Linked DNA regions of Chitinimonas arctica. The protein of the gene in region 1 interacts with the protein of each later gene in a pairwise test. Links are inferred from orthologs where the notes say so. Each region holds a gene or a part of one and is shown on either strand. Other genes may lie near its edges.

What was found.
Region 2: the proteins of rpe (region 1) and eno interact in binary tests that used the Escherichia coli proteins (3 or more experiments, as listed by UniProt). The link is inferred for Chitinimonas arctica from one-to-one orthologs.

Annotation. Positions count from the first base shown.
Region 1 is NZ_CP041730.1:465,710-468,934, forward strand. The notes cover bases 260-3,164. They hold rpe (ribulose-phosphate 3-epimerase), read left to right. Parts: upstream 260-1,319; coding sequence 1,320-2,009; downstream 2,010-3,164. Other genes in these bases: FNU76_RS02155 (hypothetical protein), read left to right, coding at 260-724; apaG (Co2+/Mg2+ efflux facilitator ApaG/CorD), read right to left, coding at 760-1,143; FNU76_RS02170 (SDR family NAD(P)-dependent oxidoreductase), read left to right, coding at 2,006-2,761; FNU76_RS02175 (thiamine pyrophosphate-binding protein), read left to right, coding at 2,886-3,164. In the rest of the region: FNU76_RS02150 (polysaccharide deacetylase family protein), read left to right, coding at 1-185; more of FNU76_RS02155, read left to right, coding at 245-259; more of FNU76_RS02175, read left to right, coding at 3,165-3,225. UniProt on the Escherichia coli protein: Catalyzes the reversible epimerization of D-ribulose 5-phosphate to D-xylulose 5-phosphate.
Region 2 is NZ_CP041730.1:290,768-293,969, reverse strand. What follows is about bases 1-2,882. They hold eno (phosphopyruvate hydratase), read left to right. Parts: upstream 1-733; coding sequence 734-2,032; downstream 2,033-2,882. Other genes in these bases: FNU76_RS01325 (Rpn family recombination-promoting nuclease/putative transposase), read right to left, coding at 2,179-2,700; kdsA (3-deoxy-8-phosphooctulonate synthase), read left to right, coding at 1-618. Outside these bases: cell division protein FtsB, read left to right, coding at 3,043-3,202. UniProt on the Escherichia coli protein: Catalyzes the reversible conversion of 2-phosphoglycerate (2-PG) into phosphoenolpyruvate (PEP). It is essential for the degradation of carbohydrates via glycolysis.

The DNA.
Region 1 (3,225 bases):
AGCGCTTGCCGCTTTTGCAACGTTTACTTGCCGGTTGGCGGGAACAGGGCCTGGAGTTGGCGAGCCTGCAGCGTCTGAGTGAAATCCTCGACCCGGCCAAATTGCCCTGGCACACCGTTGAACTGCGCGCCTGGCCAGGCCATGGCGGCCTGCTGGCCTTGCAGGGAGAAGCTTTTCCCGGCTAGTGGCGAGAAGGTGGCCCATCCCTTGCTTTACTACTCTAACACCTCGTTGGAGTAGCAAAATGCTCACCGCCCTCGCCTATTACGAACCGCTCGCCAACTATCTGCAGCCGGCGCCGCCCGTGCCGCACACACGTCTGCCGGGACCGTTGCCGCTAGGCTTTCCGGAAGCATTCCGGGCTCGCTTGATCAGCCTGGCCAGCGATCCCAGCGTGGGTAACGACACCATGCAGCGCCTCTATTTCGACCTGGTGGTGTGTCCGCAGATCGAAGCCAGCATGCGCCGCATGCACCCGGCCAGCCAGGCCGGCCTCGACCAGCCGCGCAGCGAAGCCATTTTCCTCGACCCGGCATTTTCCTGGACCATCCATCTCGACGACCGCCTGCATCGGCGCTGGCAGGATTGCCTGCTGCGGCACGGCGAGCGCGCCGGCCTGGAAGACGTGGTCGGCTTGCTGGCAGGGTTTCGGATACTGGCGGAACATCTTGGGGATAGGGCCGCGTGGGCAAATACGCCTTGGCGGCCACCTGTGGACTTGTAAGCCGGCCGATCGCGTACGCGGCAATAAGCGACAACTCAATGCAAAATACGGGGCACCGACAGGACGAAGGATTCCACCGGTGCGTCGAAACTCTGGCCATCGTCGGCGCGGAACTGATAGCTGCCATGCATGGTCCCAACCGGCGAGCTGAGCGCCACGCCGCTGGTGTAGGCGAAGGCCTCGCCCGGCTTCAATTGGGGCTGTTCGCCCACCACGCCTTGGCCGCGGACTTCCTGGGTCTTGCCGTCCGCTTCGCTGATGATCCAATGCCGCGTCAGCAATTGGGCCGCCACGGAACCGGTGTTGACGATGCTGATGTGGTAGGCGAATACGTGCCGATTGGCATCCTCGTCCGATTGCTCGGCCAGGTACTGGGTTTGAACGGTGACGGTGATATCGTACTTGCGGGATTCGCCCATGAAGTGGCTCGGAAAAAAATGCGGTCGTAAAACGCTGGGCTCGGCGCCCGGCTACGCTTGCCGGGGAATTGGCCCGGACGTTCTCCTACTGATTACACGCGAAAATGTCGGCTTGAACAAGGCATCCTTCGCTTTCCGGTAAAATCGTACCTTTCCCCTCTCGCCGAGCGCCCGCCATGAGCCAGCCCACATTCCGCATTGCCCCCTCCATCCTGTCCGCCGACTTCGCAAAACTGGGCGAGGAAGTACGGAATGTGATCGCCGCGGGAGCCGATATCATCCATTTCGACGTGATGGACAACCACTACGTCCCCAACCTGACCATCGGCCCGCTGGTGTGCCAGGCCATCCGGCCCTGTACCGAAGCCATGATCGATGTACACCTGATGGTCAAACCGGTCGATGCCATCGTGCCGCTGTTCGCCAAGGCCGGCGCGGACTTGATTACCTTCCATCCCGAAGCCAGCGAGCATATCGACCGCACCCTGGGGCTGATCAAGGAGCAAGGCTGCAAGGCTGGCCTGGTGTTCAATCCGGCCACGCCGCTGTCCCATCTGGACTATGTGATGGATAAGATCGATATGGTGCTGCTGATGTCGGTCAATCCCGGTTTCGGCGGCCAGAAGTTCATTCCGGCGACCCTGGACAAGCTGCGCGAGGCGCGCCGCCGCATCGATGAATATACCGCCCGCACCGGCCGGGAGATCTGGCTGGAGATCGACGGCGGCGTCAAGGTGGACAATATCGCCGAGATCGCCCGCGCGGGTGCCGACACCTTCGTGGCCGGCTCGGCCATTTACGATTCGCCCGACTACCAGGCCACCATCGCAGCGATGCGCGCCGAGTTGGCCAAGGTCGGCGCATGAGCGGAGCCCTCTATATCCTCACCGGGGCCTCGCGCGGCCTGGGCCTGGGCATCGCGCGCGCCATCGCCGCACGGGGCGGCCAGCTGCTGGCCGTCGCCCGCAGCGAGAGTGCCGAACTGGCGCAATTGGGCCGGGATATGCCGGGCTATCGGTTTTTCCCCTGCGACCTTGCCGACGCGGCCCAGCTGGAAGCGTTGACCGGGGCGCTTTGCGGTGCGCTGGGCAGCGCGCGCGACCTCTACCTGATCAACAATGCCGGCGTCACCGGCCCCATCGCGCCGGCCGGCCGCTATCAGCACAGCGACCTTGTCCACTGCCTGGCGGTCAACCTGACCGCCGCCATGCACTTGAGCAATGCCTTTATCGCGCATGTGCAGGAAAGGCCGGGAGATCGCCGCATCCTCAATATCAGCTCGGGCGCCGGCCGCAATCCCTACCCGAGCTGGACCGCCTATTGCACCAGCAAGGCGGGCCTCGACATGTATAGCCGCTGCGTTGGGGTGGAACAGGCGGAACACGCCAACGGCATCCGCATCGCCGCCGTCGCGCCCGGCATTATCGATACCGATATGCAAGCCGACATCCGCGCCAGTACGCCCGAGGACTTCCCCTTGGTCGAACGCTTCAAGGCTTACCAGGCCGACGGCGCACTGAGCGACCCGGACCGGGCCGGGGCCGATCTCCTGCGCTTGCTGCATGGCACGCATATGGGCTTCGGGGACCTGCTCGATATACGCACCTTCGCCAGCTAAGCCCACGCCGCGCCTGCCGCAATGGCGGGCATGCATGTCCACTTGGCCCTTGCCTGCATAAGCGCCTATAAATATTGCGGCTGCCAGCGAAATGCAGCCGCACATAAGGCGAAGAGGGCGAGACATGGCGGACAACAAGGCAGCGGGCGGACAAACCGACACGCTTCAGGGCACGGACGTGGCCGAACTGGTGGTGCGCTATCTGGAAGCCATTGGCGTCGAGTACGTGTTTGGCGTACCGGGCGGCGCGGTCGAACCCGTCTACAACGCCTTAGCCCGCAGCGCCCGGCGCGGCGGGCCAAGGGCGGTGGTGGCACGGCACGAGGCCGGTGCGGCCTTTATGGCGGAGGGTTACACCCGCGAGACCGGCCGGCTCGGTGTCTGCATCGCCACCTCGGGTCCGGGCGCCACCAATCTGATCACCGGCGTGGCCTGCGCCTACGACAACAGCATCCCCATGCTGG
Region 2 (3,202 bases), 170 kb from region 1 along the record:
GTCAGGGAGCAGGTAGGGGTGCCGGTCTTGACCGATATCCACGAAATCGATCAGATCAAGCCGGTGGCGGACGTCGTGGACGTATTGCAGACACCGGCTTTTCTTTGCCGTCAGACCGACTTTATCCGTGCCTGCGCCCAGTCGGGCAAGCCGGTCAATATCAAGAAGGGCCAGTTCCTGGCGCCGGGCGATATGAAGAACGTGATGGATAAAGCCCGCGAAGCGGCCCGCGAAGCCGGCTTGCCGGAAGACAACTTCATGACTTGCGAGCGTGGCGCCAGCTTCGGCTACAACAATCTGGTCAGCGATATGCGCAGCCTGGCCATCATGCGCGAAAGCGGTTGCCCGGTGGTATTCGATGCCACCCATTCGGTGCAACTGCCCGGCGGACAAGGCGACAAATCCGGCGGCCAGCGCGAATTCGTGCCGGTGCTGGCCCGTGCGGCGGTCGCCGTCGGCATCAGCGGCCTGTTTATGGAAACCCATCCCGATCCCGCCGTAGCCATGTCGGATGGCCCCAATGCCTGGCCCTTGCCGCGCATGAAAGAATTGCTGACCGTGCTGCGCGAACTGGACAGTCTGGTCAAGCGCCAGCCACTGCACGAAAACACGCTGTAGTCCGCCCGCATGCCGGCCTTTCCCTCGCGGTCCCGTGCCCTGCTTGCAATGAGGGGCACCGGCCGGCGCCGGCATGCTCGAATCGACATTCCCAACGACATCCAAGGAAACAACGATGAGCGCTATCGTAGAAGTCATCGCCCGCGAGATTCTGGACTCGCGCGGCAACCCCACGGTTGAAGCCGATGTGCTGCTGGAAAGCGGCGTCATGGGCCGTGCCGCCGTACCCAGCGGCGCCTCCACCGGTGAGCGGGAAGCGCTGGAACTGCGTGACGGCGACAAGAGCCGCTACCTGGGCAAAGGCGTACTGAAGGCGGTCGAGCATATCAATACCGAAATCTGCGAAGCGATCATCGGCCTGGATGCGTCCGAGCAGGCGTTTATCGACCGCACCATGCTGGAACTGGACGGCACCGACGACAAGGGCCGCCTGGGCGCCAACGCCATCCTGGCGGTGTCGATGGCGGTGGCCAAGGCGGCTGCCGAAGAAGCGGGTCTGCCGCTGTACCGCTATATCGGCGGCTCCGGCCCGATGGCGCTGCCGGTTCCGATGATGAACGTGATCAACGGCGGCGAGCACGCCAACAACAGCCTGGATTTCCAGGAACTGATGATCGTTCCGGTCGGCGCGCCCACCTTCCGTGAAGCGCTGCGCTATGGCGCGGAGATCTTCCATCATCTGAAGAAGATCCTGCACGACCAGCATCTGCCTACCCAAGTGGGCGACGAAGGCGGTTTCGCGCCTGACGTGGCCAATGCCGAAGCCGCGCTGGAGCTGATCCGCGCCGCGGTGGAAAAGGCCGGTTACCGTTTCGGCGAAGATATCGTGATCGCCCTCGATTGCGCCGCTTCCGAGTTCTACAACAAGGAAACCGGTAAGTACGTATTCAAGAAGAGCGACAAGCGCGAGCTGAGCTCGGCGCAAATGGTCGATTACCTGGAAAGCCTGGCCAACCGCTTCCCGATCATTTCGATCGAAGACGGCATGGGCGAACGCGATTGGGACGGCTGGAAGCTGCTGACCCAGCGCCTGGGCGAGCGCGTGCAGTTGGTGGGCGACGATCTGTTCGTCACCAACAGCAAGATTCTGGCCGAAGGCATCCAGAAGGGTATCTGCAACTCCATCCTGATCAAGGTCAACCAGATCGGTACCTTGACCGAGACCTTGCAGGCTGTGGACCTCGCCAAGCGCAATCGCTACACCTCGGTGATGTCGCACCGCTCCGGCGAGACCGAGGACAGCACCATCGCCGACCTGGCCGTGGCGACCAACTGCATGCAGATCAAGACCGGCTCGCTCAGCCGTTCGGACCGTATGGCCAAGTACAACCAGTTGCTGCGCATCGAAGAAGAGCTGGGTGATGCGGCTTACTACCCGGGTCGTGCCGCGTTTTACCAGATTCGGCCGCGGTAAATCTCTCTGCGCTCATTGTGGTGAAAGCAACCGCAACGAGTAGCGAGTGCTTGTGGGTCGTCGGCGGGTTCTGCCGGCGGCCCACAAGCACGTTTTTTTTGGGGGGGGGGAGGTGTGGACTGGAGCAAGCGCTGGGCGACAATGGCCTACTCTTTGAAGGCCAACTCGCCAACCCTGGTTATCTGCATCACCGTGGCTTTGTCCATACCGTTTGCCACCATGGCGCGAGCGACTTGTTTCATTTTTTGCCAATATTCTGTGCGACCCAGCTCTATTCCGCGTTCCATACCGCGCTGTTCACCCAATTTCAGGCCGCGCTTTTCACCGCGCTGTTCAACCATCTGGATGAGGGGCATTACAAGCTCCTCGCACTGTGGTGAGCCACGCGCCAAGGTTTTCAATAAAACTTCGGGAATGTCGTTGCCCTCTTCTTTCATGATATAGATCAGCAGACTTTTATACCCATCCTGCCCAACGGTTTTCGCCGAATATAGGGTGTCCGAGTAATAAACTCGCATACCCGGATCGAGATGGGAGCTGGGTTCCAAATGCAGTGTGTCCAAGTCGATTTGCTCGCGTACCACTGGCGGCAAGTGAGCTTCCAAGAAGTCTCTGGCTTTAGTCGGGGTGATCTCGAATTGTTCGAACAGCGCGTCATATGGGCTCATGGTGGCCTTCGCGGGTTGTCAGGGGAGTATGGGCCTTAAAGGTTCGCCTAGCCCATGCCAAGCGTGCGCCGGAGCTTTTTAACGCATAGCGCCGTCAACTTCCCATCAGGTAAAAGCCTGAATCATCCTCACGCTAAACGCATATGCACACGCAGGTATATTGCAACCGTTACCTACCCCGAGAGATGTGGAGCTAGGTGCCAATCGCAGCTTGGGCATCACTGTCTACTCCTGTTGGCACAAGTGCGAATCAGGAGATTTTGGGGCAGATATGCCGCTGACTCAGACTAATAACCCTGGCAGAGCTTCCCTAGTAAGGCCTCCGCCCATACAATCGCGCCCATGCGCCTTCTTGCCGTCATTCTCGCCGCCTGTATCGTCTTGCTCCAATGGCCTTTATGGATAGGCAAGGGTTCGTGGCTGAAGGTATGGCAGATCGAGTCGCAACTGGCCGACCAGCGTACTCAAAACGACAAGCTCCAGGCACGCAACGGTGCGCTGG